Regions from separate parts of the Psychromicrobium ferritrahens genome, predicted to be linked through region 1. Evidence: riboswitches for the same ligand, from Rfam matches in the RefSeq annotation. Region 1 holds a riboswitch; the other holds the start of a gene.
What was found. A riboswitch is a leader RNA that binds a small molecule or an ion and turns the genes downstream of it on or off. The one in region 1 is predicted to bind cyclic di-AMP.
Positions count from the first base shown of each region.

Region 2: linked by a shared signal. The riboswitch ahead of ABDK06_RS07305 (aggregation-promoting factor C-terminal-like domain-containing protein) and the one ahead of ABDK06_RS13390 (C40 family peptidase) in region 1 are both predicted to bind cyclic di-AMP.

Region 1 covers NZ_JBDLLW010000003.1:295,047-302,487, reverse strand. Annotated here, with positions in the region: gene serC (phosphoserine transaminase) at 1-279, opposite strand, end outside; gene ABDK06_RS13400 (metal-dependent transcriptional regulator) at 465-1,163, shown strand; cyclic di-AMP (ydaO/yuaA leader) riboswitch at 1,271-1,444, shown strand; gene ABDK06_RS13395 (M23 family metallopeptidase) at 1,452-2,330, shown strand; cyclic di-AMP (ydaO/yuaA leader) riboswitch at 2,567-2,741, shown strand; gene ABDK06_RS13390 (C40 family peptidase) at 2,885-3,511, shown strand; gene ABDK06_RS13385 (NlpC/P60 family protein) at 3,611-4,399, shown strand; gene ABDK06_RS13380 (HNH endonuclease) at 4,625-5,122, shown strand; gene ABDK06_RS13375 (alpha-mannosidase) at 5,404-7,441, shown strand, end outside.
Region 2 covers NZ_JBDLLW010000001.1:1,587,504-1,594,944, forward strand. Annotated here, with positions in the region: gene ABDK06_RS07295 (MFS transporter) at 1-980, opposite strand, end outside; gene ABDK06_RS07300 (MarR family winged helix-turn-helix transcriptional regulator) at 981-1,409, opposite strand; cyclic di-AMP (ydaO/yuaA leader) riboswitch at 1,565-1,705, shown strand; gene ABDK06_RS07305 (aggregation-promoting factor C-terminal-like domain-containing protein) at 1,754-2,410, shown strand; gene ABDK06_RS07310 (hypothetical protein) at 2,414-3,181, opposite strand; gene ABDK06_RS07315 (GNAT family N-acetyltransferase) at 3,255-3,824, opposite strand; gene upp (uracil phosphoribosyltransferase) at 3,796-4,431, opposite strand; gene ABDK06_RS07325 (nucleoside deaminase) at 4,484-4,930, shown strand; tRNA gene ABDK06_RS07330 (tRNA-Ser) at 5,052-5,138, shown strand; gene ABDK06_RS07335 (alpha/beta fold hydrolase) at 5,796-6,668, shown strand; gene ABDK06_RS07340 (hypothetical protein) at 6,848-7,441, shown strand, end outside.

The sequences.
Region 1 (7,441 bases):
GCCGAACGTCGCGACGTCCCAGAACGCCGTAGAGCCGCCCACCCCGAGGACCACTTCGTATCCTTCGGGGGCTTTGAAGAATTCAGCCAGTCCGGAGCGGATATCACCCACCAGGTTCTTCACCGGGGCCTGACGGTGTGAGGTGCCCAGAATGGTTCGTTCGGCGGCTTGCAGAGCTTCCAGCTGTGCCGGTCGGGTTTTTGACGGACCGGCACCGAAGCGGCCGTCCTGAGGCAGCAGATCGGCCGGAATGCGGAGGAATGCGGGGGCGTCGGTCACGTGGATCTCCCAAAAAGCACAGGTTCGAAGATGCCCCAGCGTGAGGGGCAGGTTCGGTCTTGGACAGGTGGCTGTCTTTATTCTGCCATCAGCTTGAGCGCTGAGGATTTTCTGCGACTCAGCAGGCAGGATAAGTTAGATATAGGTTTTGAGCGTATGGCGGCGATGCAAGGGGTGTTATTCAGGTGACTGCTGATTTAGTCGACACTACAGAGATGTATCTCAAGGCGATTCTGGAGCTTGAGGAAGAGCTCATTGTGCCTCTTCGCGCGAGGATCGCTGAGCGATTGCATCATTCCGGGCCTACCGTATCGCAGACCATCGCGCGAATGGAGCGAGATGGTCTGGTCATCGTCTCCGGTGATCGGCACCTCGAACTCACTGAGCTGGGTCGTGAACGAGCCACCAGCGTGATGCGCAAACATCGGCTCGCCGAGCGCTTGCTCTCCGACGTGATCAAGTTGGACTGGGCCTATGTGCACGAAGAGGCTTGCCGCTGGGAGCACGTGATGAGCGAACAGGTCGAAGCCAAATTGTTCGAGCTATTGGGGCATCCGGAGGATTCACCGTATGGCAATCCGATTCCGGGGCTGGAGTCCTTCGGCGGGCACAAGGCGCGGGAGTTCACCGACGGGGTGGTGAATATGGTCTCTGCGATGGAGAAGTACACTCCGGATTCCAAGGTCACCATTGGCAGGCTTTCGGAGCGGATCCAGGTCGATCCGGAATTGCTCGGTCAGCTCGACGAGGCCGGGCTGAAACCTGGTGCGAGGATTTCACTCGAGCAGGTCGGGGAGTACATCTCGGTTCGAGTGCCCGGTGTGGAGGGTGCCTTGGAGCTGCCGCCCGAAGTCGCCGTGCATGTCTTTGTCTCCATTGACTGAGCCGTATAACGAATTGTTATCAAACTGCTCGATGACGTATGATTTAGTTTCGTCGCCGTAATCTTTTGGCGTTATCCCAACCAGCACTGAGCCTTGCCTCTGGTTGCGGAGAATAAGCAGTTCAGGCAAGGACGGGGGAACCATTACCGGCCGGTTGAATAACCGGTCTTGGGGTGAAGTCTTCGGTCAAAGCAAGCGTAAGCAACGAAAGACCGAAGGCCGGATCGCTCTCTAGATCCGAATCCGACAGCTAACCTCGCAAGTGATTCAAGAGAGGAAACTGGCTCTTTGAGCGTTTCAGCACCACAACAGCACGGCAGGCGTAGTGCTGCTCGAGAAGCCCTCGCAGCGCCCTCAATCGAACTTCAGAGCAGGCCGCGAGACGCCGCTCGCCGCGCTCGTCAGCGCGTCGAGCTGAGCCCCGAGATCCTTCCGATGCCGTCGGCGCCCGTTCCGACTCGTGGCCGCCGCAGCGCCGCGCTCAGCACGGACGTTCGCAAAGCCACGGCACTCAGATCCCCCAAGATCGCGCAGCGCAGCGGCTTGGTGCTCGCTGCGGCGTCGCTCTCCTTGGCGGTTCTGGTGCCCGGTACCGCAGCGACGTTCGCCCCAGCCGCCGCCCAGAGCAGCGCAGGCAGTTCCGCAGCGGTTTCCGCGGATGCCACTGCTGAATTGAGCTTCAGCCGCCCAGGCTCGACCGGGAGCCTGGATCCGGACAGCAAATTGCATGAGGCGCTGAGCGTCTCGGCGGCAAAGGTCACCCCCGCCGCCGCCAAGGGAAGCCTGGCGGCTCCTTTGACCAAGCTCGTGCCCACCTCACCTTTCGGCTATCGAGTCAATCCGCTGACCGGGGCGATGGGTGAACTGCATACCGGACAGGACTTCGCGATAGCCTGCGGCACCGATGTTTTCGCAGCTGCTGGTGGCACTGTGACTTTCGCCGGTTGGCACAGCGGAGGCGGTGGCAACCGGGTGGTGATCGATCATGGAAATGGTTTATCGACGTCCTATAACCACAACAGTTCTCTCGTGGTGAAGGTGGGGCAGAAGGTGAGTCGCGGAGAACTCGTGGCGCTGAGTGGAACCACCGGTGCTTCTACCGGATGTCACGTGCACTTCGAGGTGATGGTCAATGACAAAACAGTTGATCCAATGGGCTGGCTCTAAATAATTTTCACAATCTTTACACTGCTGATTTCAGGGCCTGATCGCGAATAAAACTGCCGGTCAGAGCAAGACTCCGGAGTGGATTAATTACCGGATTGTCACGGCTGTTTCCGAAATATAACTTTTCCGTGATCAGAATGTGACATTCCCCCGAACCTCATGTACCGTTGTTTTTGCGCCAAATTTTGTAGGAAGTTGGCGCTCTCGGGTAGATAGCCTAACTCTGCCATTACCTCGAGATCCGTTCGCAACATTCGTCTGGCAGAGACGGGGGAACCACATGCGGGCTTCTTCAATGAAGTCCTTGGGGTGAAGCCGCAGAAGTTCATCGGTCAATCTGATGAGTCAATGCGGCCGGGTGACTCCCATCCGAATCCGACAGCTTACCTCGCAGGCTTTGGGAGAGGTTAAAAGTGTCTTCAAAGGCATCTATCGGTCGCCACCGCGCGGCCACTGTCAGTAGCAATCGCCTGAGTGAAATTTCAAAAGCGGTTTCTTCAAATGCTGGCAGCTTTGGTCGTCAGGCAGCTGTTGTTGCCGTGGCCACTGGGCTTGTGACGAGCTTCGGAATCCCGGCTTTGGCCGCGAACACCGATGGCACCGCAGCTCAGGACGCAGCATCCAGTCGGACGACTTCCGACGTCGCTCAGGTTGTTTCAGCAGCCAAGAATCTCACTCTCAAGTTCCAGCAGCCCGCAACCGCCTCAAGCCTTGAGCTCACCCAGGTGGATGCGCAGGCTCAGGACGTGAAGCCGGCCTCGCAGCAGGTTGAGCAGAGCCAGGCCAAGGCGCCGGCCGCCGCTCCCGCCAAGGTCGCATCGCCCGATAAAGCTACCGTAGGATCCGGAAAGCTCTCCGGCGTCGCCGCAGTTGCTTACTCCGGCATCGGACACGCTTATGTTTTCGGTGGAACCAGCCCGGTGACCGGTTGGGACTGCTCAGGCTTCGTGCAGTGGGCTTATGCCCAGGCCGGCATCTCGATCCCGCGCACTAATCAGTGGGGCGTGATGGTCCAGACTTCCACACCTAAGCCGGGCGACCTGGTCGTTCAGAACGGTGGCTCCCATGTGGCAATCTACGTTGGAAACGGTATGGAGATCGGTGCTTTGAACCCCTCCGACGGAACTCAGCTCACCTCGGTGACCGCTGTGGGCTCCGCTGTTTTCTACACCATGCCCTAATCACTTGAGAAGCGGGCGCGGAGGCTCGCAGACAAAAACCTCCGTGTCATGAACGCAAACACATCGCATCGTAGCCAAGAGGAATTGAAAGAGAGACCCATGAGCAATCGTGAAGGGATCGCACGGCACCGAGCAGAGGTCGCTAAGACCAGCTCGATAGCAGTTATTGCCAAAGCCGTCAGCGACAACGCCGGTGGGGTCGGTCGTCAAGCTGCGGTTATTGCGGCAGCATCCGGTCTGGTGCTGACCACGGGGATCGCGGCCAACGCGGCACAGCCGACCGATGTCGAGCGTGACAGCAATACCTCCACCCTGAAGATTCAGAACTTGTCGCAGGCCGTCACGGCCTCTTCGAAAGTTCAGATCACTTTCCAGAGCCCGAAGGCTTCGTCTTCGACACCGGCCGCTGAGTTGAACGCTCCTGCCGTTGAAGCTCAGAGCAATAGCACCACCGCGGTAGCTGAGAAGCCTGCGGCCGCTGCTCAGGCAGTGCCGGCTGCTGCCCCTGCCGCTCCGCAGGCCACGAAAGCTGCTCCGACTGCTTCCAAGAGCGGTATCGGCGCGACCATTGCTGCAGCGGCTTACGCTCAGCTGGGAGTCGCTCAGGACTGCACCGCGCTGGCCAGTAACTCCCTGGCCGCCGCTGGCATCTTCTATCACGGCTGGCCGTCGGGTTATCTTTCACTGGGGCGCACCATCAGCCAGGGTGAAGCACAGCCGGGCGACTTGGTCTATTACAGCAGCAACGGTTTCGGTGGACAGCACATCGCGGTTTACGTAGGTAATGGCATGGCTGTGCACGGTGGCTGGAGCGGTGGCACCACCGCGCTGTTCTCGGTGAACATCAGCAGCGGCGCTCCTACCGCGTTCATCGCTATCGGGCACTAGTACCTGAGAGTTTTGACTGGAGTCCCACACCGTACGGTGTGGGACTCCAGTGCTTTAACGTTGCGTCCAGGTGAATTCTTTCCGACACGTGCTGGCGGAGCGGTGCAGAATTCGCTGATTCATGGGTGTTCCGCCTAGGCTTGTCTTGAGTTCAAGACTCGGGGCTGCGACAGGGCAGCCGGCTCCGCCGAAACGACTCCGGGTCAGCGAAGAGGAACTACGTCTATGCGTACTCTTGTTCTGAATGCTGGATACGAACCCCTTGCGGTTGTTACCTTCCGCCGGGCATTGATCCTTGTCCTCGCGGGCAAAGCCTCGGTTTTAGCCGAAGGCGACGACCCCGTGGTGGGTGCCCAGGACATTCTGGGTCGCCCCTCGGTGATTCTGCTCAATCGCTATATTCGCTTGCCGTATAACCGCCAGACGCCGGTCAGCCGGCGTGGTGTTCTGCGGAGGGACGATCATCGCTGCGGTTACTGCGGAAAATCCGCCAGCACGATAGATCACATTCAACCCAAATCTCGCGGCGGCGCTCATAGCTGGGAGAATCTGGTGGCCTGCTGCTTGAGCTGCAATAACCGCAAGGGAGATCACACCCCCGCAGAGATGAATTGGCAGTTGCGGCTGACTCCGCGGCCGCCACGCGGCGGGCACTGGCAGATTCGAGAACTGGAGAAACCTGTTCCTGAATGGGATCCGTTTCTGAGCGAATCAGCGGCCTGAGTTCCTGAGAGCCCGCTTAGCCAAGGATTCTCAGCACGTTCTGCGACGTCGTGGCTCCTATCGGTGAGAGAAATCCCCGCTGTCGCGCTCGTACAGCACAACTTGAACCGCATCTCTCGCTTAAGCTTGGAACTTCCTCACAACCTCTCTCGATGTCTTGTCGAGCCCCTACCTTGTGGATAGGCTGAGCGCTGGTTTGTCGCGTTGGCAATATCAGCTTAACCGGATTAGGCTCGATTAAATCGATACTAGAGATAAAAATCCCCGTGGAGGAGATCCTTGTGCACGATGATCGTCATCTGACTGAGGCCCGCTTGGACAGGTTCGTTCGCGAGCGCCTGGATCAGGCAAGCTATCTGAGGTCACTGCCGCTTGCCGTGAGTGGATGGGACGTGCCAGATGAGCCCGTGCCCTTCAGTGAGGCGATCCTCCAGCAGTATCGGCCCGTGACGAGCGGTGAGCCCTGGGGCGCCCCTTGGAGCACGCGATGGCTGCACATCACGGGTCAGCTACCCGAAGACTTGCTCTCCTCGGGGCACCGGCTCGAGATCGTGGCCGAGCTCGGTTACAGCGATGAGATGCCCGGCTTCCAGTGTGAAGGCATCGCTTGGCACCGCGATGGAAGCATCCTCAAAGCGTTGTCTCCGCGCAATAAATACCTTCCGGTAGAGCGATTGGGCATCGGTGCTGACGGCGCCATCGATTTCTATATCGAGGCTGCGGCAAACCCCGACGTCGCTCAGGGCTGGACCTTCCAGCCCAATCCCTTGGGCGATAAAGCAACCGCGGGCAAGAAGCCGCTCTACGTGTTCGGTGGAGTGGCCCTCGCGGTACTTGACGAGACGGTCTGGGAGCTGCGGCAGGATGTCTGGACCCTGGCCGGGCTGATGCACGAGTTGCCCACTGAACTGCCGCGCAGGCACGAGATCTTGCGTGCCCTGGAGCGGATGCTGGATGTGATGGATCCCGATGACGTCTCCGGCACCGCTGCGGCAGGCAGGGAGGCTCTCGCGGGGGTACTCAGTCAGCCTGCTTATGCTTCGGCACACCAGATCGTGGCCACCGGGCACGCGCACATCGATTCCGCGTGGCTCTGGCCGGTCCGGGAAACCATCAGGAAGTGCGCCCGCACCTTCTCCAATGTGGTGGCTTTGATGGACGAGCATCCGGACTTCGTCTTCTCCTGTTCCTCGGCCCAGCAGCTCTCCTGGATCAAGGAGTTCTACCCGGAGCTTTTCGAGCGCATTAAGCTCAAGGTTGCGGCCGGACAGTTCGTTCCGGTCGGCGGCATGTGGGTGGAATCCGATACCAATATGCCCGGCAGCGAGGCGATGGCTCGGCAGTTCTTGGAAGGCAAGAGCTTCTTCCGCCGCGAATTCGGGGTGGATTGCAAAGAAGCCTGGCTGCCCGACTCCTTCGGCTATTCGGGCGCCCTGCCGCAGATCGTGGCTTCGGCCGGCATCGACTGGTTCCTGACTCAGAAGATCTCTTGGAACCAGGTCAATGTCATGCCGCACCACACCTTCCAATGGGAGGGCATCGACGGCACCCGCGTTTTCACGCATTTCCCTCCCGCGGATACCTACAACAGCGAATTGAGCGGGCGCGAGCTGGCTCATGCGCAGAGCAACTACCGGGAGAAAGGGCGCAGCAATGTCTCCCTGGTGCCCTTCGGCTGGGGCGACGGCGGGGGCGGGCCAACCCGCGAGATGATCGCCGCGGCGCGGCGCACCGGCTCGTTAGAGGGCTCTCCGGCGGTCAGAATGGGCAGTGCGAAGAGCTTCTTCGAGCAGGCACAGGCAGAATACCCGGCGCCGCCGGTGTGGCTCGGGGAAATGTACCTGGAATTGCACCGTGGCACTTACACCTCGCAGTCGAACACCAAGAAGGGCAACCGGCGCAGCGAGCATCTGCTCCGCGAAGCGGAGCTGTGGGCCGCCACCGCGGCCGTGCGCAAAGGATCGGCCTACCCGGCCGCGGAGCTCAAGAGGCTCTGGCAGCTGGTCCTGTTGCAGCAGTTCCACGATATTCTGCCGGGCAGCTCAATCGCCTGGGTGCACCAGGACGCCGAAAGGAACTACGCCGCGATCGCCCAGCAGCTCGAAGGAATCATCACCTCCTCGATGCGTGCCCTGGTCGGTGAAGGCGACACCCAATTCACCTTCAATGCTGCCCCGCACGAGCGGTCGGGCATCCCTGCTCTCGCCGCCGCTCCCGCGGTGAGCGTTGATGCTCCGGTCGAGATCTCCGAACTCGACGGCGGCTATGTGCTGGACAACGGAATCATCCGGGCGGTCATCGACTCCAATGGCCTGGTCA
Region 2 (7,441 bases), on a different contig from region 1:
TTACAGACATTCAGGAAGGTCATCGAGGAAAGGCCGATTGGAACCAGGGCGATCGCAAAGACCCAGTAATTCGGGGCGAACGACGCCAGTATGGTGAACACTCCAGTGGCGAGGGCGCCGCCCACCACATAGGCCATCCGCACGCCCTGGCGACGCGCCGCCAGCAACGCGGCGGAGAGCGTGCCGACCGCCATCACGGTGCCGAGCAGCCCGTACTCTCCCGGCCCGAGGCCGAAGACCGAGGTGGCCATCATGGCATTGGTGATCTGGAAATTCATGGTCAGGGTTGCCACCAGGCTCACCAGCACCATGATCATCATCAGATCGGGGCGCTGCCGGATATAGTGCAGTCCCTCCCGGATCTGCCCCTTCCCCCGCGGCGTGCGGGCGGCGGGGTGCAGTTCCGTCACCCGCATCTTGGCAAGGGAAATGATCACGGCGGCAAAGCTCGCCGCGTTGATCAAGAACGCCGGCCCGGTTCCGATCCAAGCGATCAGCAGCCCGGCGAGTCCCGGCCCGGCCAACCTGGCCAAATTGAATGAGGTCGCATTGAGCGCCACCGCGTTGGGCACGTCATCCGATTCGACCACCTCGGAGACGAAGGCCTGCCTCGAGGGGGCGTCAATGGCGCTTCCCACGCCGAGCAGCAGTGCGAGCAGGTAGACATGCCAGAGTTGAACGGTGTTGGTGACCACCAAGAGCCCCAGGATCAAAGCACAGAAGCCCATGCAGGATTGCGTGATCAGGAGGATCTTGCGTTTGGAATAACGGTCTCCCAGCAGTCCCGCCCAAGGGCCGAGCAGCAAGATGGGAAGGAATTGCAGACCGGTCACGATCCCCACCGCGGTTCCCGATTGGTTCGTCAGAATGGTCAGAACTAGCCAGTCCTGGGCCACTCTTTGCATCCAAGTGCCAATATTGGAGACCAGTGCCCCGGAGACCCAGAGCCGGTAGTTGAAGACCTTCAGTGCACTAAACAATTATTTCGCGCTCATTTTCTGCAGTATCGCGGCTGCTTCACGCAGCACTTTGCGTTCCTCGGCACTCAGCCCGGCCAGTCGCCGCTCAAGCCATTCGGTACGGCGCTGCCGGGTATCCCGAAGCACCTCCCGGCCTGCGTCAGTCAGTTCGACCAGGATCTGGCGGCCGTCGCTGGGATCCGACTGTCTGGTGACCAAACCGCCGCTCTCCAGGGCATTGATCATCCGGGTCATTGAGGGCGCCTGCACATGTTCCCGATCAGCGAGCTGCCGGAGAGTTTGCCGACCGTCGCTCAAGATCGCCAGCACGGTGAACTGCCCCGGGGTGACGCTCTCGCTGGTCGCTTCGGCGCGCAGCCGCCGTGAAGTGCGCATCACGGCCATTCGAAGCTGCACCGCGAGAGAAGGCGACTTTTGAGCTGAATTCACAATACTTAGCATAAGTCATTACCTTTGCTAAGTAAATTAGAGATTCTGCACTCCGTTACCTAAATGTGACTTATCCAGGTGGCTCAGGTATCGTTGAGAGGTGCGCAGCATAAGCCGCGCACCTTTTCGGAGAGACGCCGAGCTCTGCCACTCCGGACGGATAACAGCAATTCTGGCAGAGACGGGGGAACCACTTTCGGTCATCTTCAGATGGCCTTGGGGTGAAGCCCTGCAGCGCAGGGCCGGCTTTCTCAGCCGAATCCGACAGCTCACCTCGCAGGCAAAAGAGAGGCAAGCCAGTGGCTCAACGCGCCCATCAGTCACGCACTCATCGTGCACGCCATGTGGCAGCACCCCAAGAGGGGTCCCCGAGATCCCGCCGAGGCAAAGCCGCCGGACGGCGTCGCGCAGCTGAGAAGTCCAATCTCAGCCTGCTCTGGGACGCCACTCCGAAGCTCCCGGTTCAGCAGGTCGCAGCAGTCGCGGTAGCAGGCGTTCTGGTAGCGGGCGTCAGTGCCTCTCAGCAGAGCACGAGCATCTCCGCTCCGGTGCCGGCGGCCCAGAATTCACACACGCAGACCGTTTCCGCCGCTTCCGACGCCGAGGTGGTTTTCAGCCGGGTGAGTGCAAGCTCAAAGCTCGCATCCGGCACGCCCGATGCTGACGCGACGGCAGCCGACATCAAAAAGATCAATGACCCACAAGCAGCCCAGACCTTCGCGGCCGCTAAACTGGCTGGCTTCGGCTGGGGGCAGGACCAGATGAGTTGCCTACTGCCACTGTGGACCAAAGAATCCAGCTGGCAGACCACAGCGGAAAACCCCTCGAGCCTGGCCTATGGCATTGCACAGTCGCTGCCCGCGGAGAAGATGGCGAGCACGGGCGCCGATTACCGCACCAATTACAAAACCCAGATCAGCTGGGGACTGGGTTACATCAAAGAACGCTACGGTTCACCCTGCGGCGCCTGGGGACATTCCCAGGCCACCGGGTGGTACTGAGCTTCAGTAGAGAACCTTCTGGCTCTTGAATTTGTAGTACTCGGTCGAGGGCTTGAGCCAGATCAGCACCAAAGCCGCAATCGAGACCAGCAGCGTCAGAATGCCGAAGATCAGGTTATCCCAGAACATCATCTTGCTCACCAGACCGGAAATCAGCGAATAGATCCCGCCGATGATTCCGATACCGGCAAAAACCGTGGCGACGACGCGCGCCCAGGACTTGCCTGCGTTGTTCACCAGCGCCATCCAGATCCACAGTGCTGTACTGATCACCAAGCTGAAGATCGCGGTACCATAAGCAGCCGCTTGAGCTATCGACTTCGCAGACTCGTAGCTGCTCCCGCTGAGTTCAGAAGTATTGGCCTGGGAGAGCGCTAAATCGAGCACTCGATCGATCTGGAACAGCGAGAAGATGCCGCCTAAAAGAGCCAGCGCTGCTCCGACGAACATCAGAATCACGGCGTTCTTCAAGGTCGCAGGCTTCTCCACCGGAGGAAGCTGAGAGTACCCCATGGGGCCGCTCGGGTAGGCCTGGAACTGCTGCCCATAGGGCGCTTGGCCGTACTGGGCCTGCGGGTACTGAGATGGCTGGTTCTGACCGTACTGCGGCGGTTGATTTTGGCCGAACTGCGGCGCTGGTGGCTGGCCGAACTGCGGCGGTTGATTCTGGCCGTACTGCGGAGCCTGACCCGGCTGCTGCGGATTGGGTTGCTGCGGATTGGGTTGCTGTGGGGGCAACTGAGGGTTGCTCGGGGGCTGAAATTGGTCCATTCCTAGAGCCTAGCCCACGCCCTCTCGACTGCGCCTCCCGATATACAACCCTCAGTCCTTTGAAGGAGGGCGCTCAGCTAAGCAAAAGTTTGTACCACTGGAAGGGCTTCCCGGTGACTTCGTGCGGCTCAAGCGGTCCGAAGGGAAACCAGCCCAGCTTTCGGTAGAGTTGCTGGGCGGCCCGGTTATCCTCCAAAACCCTCAGCACGAGCCAACGATCTCCGGCCGCGCGCCGGGCCTGCGTGAAGCTGGACAGCAGGCTTTGAGCGATCCCCCGGCCTTGTGCCCGGGGTGCGACGGCGAGCAGCGAGAGATAGCCACTGGGGCCATCGGCTTGCGGGATCAGCAGCGCAAACCCGCTCTGACCAGCCGAGTCCTCGGCTAACAGCAGAATGCCACCGGGGAGCCTGAAGTTCTCCCGCAGCCGGTCGATCTGCAGCTCCAGGCCAGCCGGGTCCGCGGTGGCTCCGTCTCGACGCAGAATCGCTTCCCGCCAGAGTGCGACGCAGGCTTCGACGTCCTCAGCGCCGCCGTAGCGCAGGGCGTGTCCGGGAGCCGCCAGAGTGGAGATCTCGGCGTTCCCGGCGTCCTTCGATTCGTGCGGGGGCAGCGGTTCAGCCGACGACGCCGTAGAGCCGGTCACCCGCATCACCCAGGCCGGGAACGATATAAGACTTTTCATTGAGGCCTTCGTCGACCGAGGCCAGCACGATGGTGACATTCGCGCCTTCGTGCTGCTCGCGGAGGGCCTCGATGCCTTCCGGTGCACCGAGCAGGCAGATGCAGGTGATGTCCATCGCGCCGCGGTCGAAGAGGAACTTAATGGCTTCTTTCAGAGTCCCGCCGGTGGCGAGCATCGGATCCAGCACGTAGACCTGACGCCCGGTGAGGTCGTCGGGCAGCCGTTCGGCATAGGTGATCGCCTCAAGAGTCTCCTCATTGCGCGCCATACCGAGGAATCCGACCTCTGCGGTGGGCAGTAGCCGGGTCATCCCCTCGAGCATGCCGAGGCCGGCGCGCAGAATCGGCACCACGAGCGGGGTCGGCTTGACCAAGCCCGTGCCCACGGTCGAAGTGACTGGCGTCTCGATGTTCACGTCTTCAACCCGGACGTCGCGAGTGGCCTCATAGGCCAATAGGGTCACCAATTCCTCGGTGAGCAGGCGGAAAACCGGCGAGGGAGTGTTCTTATCCCGCAAGACGGTGAGTTTATGGGCAACCAGGGGGTGATCAACGACCAGTACACGCATAGCTAAAAGCTACCATTGAGTGGTGACTGTCGGTGCTGCTTTCGATTCCTGGATGGGCCTGGCCCTCTCCGAGGCCAGGGCAGCCCTGGCGACCTCCGATGTGCCGATTGGCGCAGTGGTTCTGGACGGCGCCGGCCATGTCATCGGGGTAGGCCGCAACCGGCGGGAAGCCGATCAGGATCCGACGGCGCACGCCGAGGTGCTCGCCATCCGAGCGGCAGCCTGGGCACTGGGCAGCTGGCGACTGGATAACTGCACCTTGGTGGTCACCCTTGAACCGTGTGCGATGTGCGCCGGGGCGATCGTGCTGGCCAGGCTGCCACGAGTGGTCTTCGGGGCCTGGGATGAGAAGGCCGGCGCTTCCGGTTCGGTTTTCGAGGTGTTGCGCGAGCGCCGACTCAATCACTGGGTCGAGGTGTTTCCAGGGGTGCGTGAAGCGGAATGCGGTCAATTGCTCAAGGACTTCTTCGCCGCTCAGCGCTCCGGCGAAATGCTGTGACACCCAGGGTCGCTTTGAGCTGGTCATCACGGCACGAGATTTCACGGAGATGGGTTCACAGCACAGGGTGCGAAGCCAGGTTTTGGGCCAGAGCACGCCGGTGAAGTAGAGTATTCAGGTTGGTGACGTGTCCGAGCGGCCGAAGGTGCAACACTCGAAATGTTGTTTAGGTGAGAGCCTAACGTGGGTTCAAATCCCACCGTCACCGCGATGAGAAAACCCCTGGTACGCGTAAGCGGGCCAGGGGTTTTCTGCATCTAGCGGGCTGGACAGTGGATATTTCTCCCGCTCAGCTCAACGTCTGGAACCGGATCGACCTCCCACCCTCCACCGGGCGCATCCAGGGAGACCGGGACGGTGATCCTTCCTGAACGAGCTGGAAAGCATATTGCTGGGTGACCGAAGAGCTCTTGATCAAGAAGCCGATCGCCGGGATCCCGGTATCAGCCCTTTATTGCTTGAGTCGCTGCCGCTCGATTCCCGCTGCGATCCGAGCTCTCTGGAAATGAAGCGCAGTCGCACTGAAAAAGAGCGATAGACCCACGATTCCCGCGAATGCTATACCCCAGACACTCGGCTCTTTCACAAAGAACTGGATACCTGCGCTGACGAAGCACAGCACCCCGAGACAGATCAGCACCGGCGGTTTTCCAAAAAAATTGATAAAACCCATAACCCAAGATTAGTAGAGGAACACTAAAGATCAGTTAATGGCGCAAAGCTGGTCGTGCGGCAGTATCAACCGAAAGCTGCGCGAGCACCGGGCAACTAAGAACCCGGCGCCTCATAACCCAGCACCGCACTGAAAACCTCAACCAGCCGAAGGCCCGAATCTGAGGGTCTGGACGTGCCATATTCTTGATCAGTGATTGATTTCTCGACCTACGAAGCCAGACTCGCCGATATTCCCGCCCCTTCAGCCCGAGAACTCAGCGAGGCATCGGTGGCTGGAATCCAGGTGCAGTGGATTTCCAGCTCGCCCGAGGTGCAGGACGTCGTGATCATCTATCACGGTGGTGGTGCAATGATCGACGGCGGCTATACCGAGCTGGGACGCCGGCTGGCCGCCCGAGGCTCGATCGCCGTTGCTCTGGTCGATATCCGTGGTCACGGCCGGTCGCTCGGCGAGCGAGGCAAGACGCCGGCTACCACAACGATCTGGTCGGATGTGGACAGCGTGATCGAAGCCACGCGAAAGCGGTTCCCCGCTGCTCGGATCCACCTGCTGGGGCATTCCAGCGGTGCGGGGATGGTGCTGAACGCGATGACTCATCGGAACACAGCCCGCGAGGTGGCCTCGCTGATCATGCTCGCCCCTGAACTCGGCCCCTTCCTGCCGGGCCGAAAGCAGCGGAAGGACGCGGATCCTTTCGCGACGATCCGGCTCTGGCCTTTCGTCCTCAATGCGATGAGCGGCGGGCGGCTCTGCAAGAACATCGATGCGGTCACACTGCGCTACCCCCAGGAGCTCATCGGCCGCGGCTATGTAGCTCGCTACAGCGTGGCGATGGCGAATGCCCTGACGCCGTCAAAACCCGTGGAGCAGCTCGCCCGTCTCACGGTGCCGACCCTGCTGATACTCGCGGGGAGTGATGAGCTGTTGCCGAACGAGCTGATCGTCTCTGCGGTGGACTCCGCTTCCAATCAGCTGATCAGCCTGGAAATCTCGGAGCAGAGCAGCCACCTCGGAATTCTGCTCGATGATCCATCGCCGATGAGCGCCTGGCTGGAGCGCTAACACCGCCTCGGAACCTTCGATAGACCGCTGCCGAAGCACTTGATTCCCGTTAATCCGAGGCCGGATTCCAGCCCTGCCTTGTGCAGTGACCGCAGAGTAGGGTAAAAGTTGATCAACTGATCAACTTTTGACGGCGGGGGCCGCACGACTCGCGACAGCGTTCACCTACGAAGGAAAACATGAAGAAGAGAATCCACCTGATGGTCATCCCCTTGGTCCTCGGATCAATTGCGCTGGGCAGCGCCGCTCCGGCACAAGCAGATGCCGTGAACTGCAACTCCATCGACAGCTCAACCGAAGAACTGACCTCCTACGTTCCTGGCACCAGCGGCTGGCAATTCAACGGCCCCTCGACCACCACCTATACCTCCTATAAATACGACCTCTACAACGCCACTCCGACCTTCAATGTCAGCGATACCCGAGTGGCAAAGAACGACACCGACGCTCCGATCAGCACCACTTTCACCTCTTCACTGTCGAAGACTTACACCATCTCGGTCACCGCTTCGATGTCGGTCAGTGTGCTGAAGTTCCTCAATGCCTCGGTGAGCGCCACCATCACCAACAGCCGGACCACCCAGATCGGCGTCTCGATCACTTCGCCGGTGCCCGCGCACTCCTCGATCCGCGGAGACTATGGCGTGGAAGCCTACGATGTCACCGCGCGAGGAACCGAGCTCAAGCGGGTTGTGACCAGTGGCTACTGGGTCAACGGCTTCTACCATCAGCCCTATACGGTCTGCTACACGAACGGGGTCAAGGACCTGGCC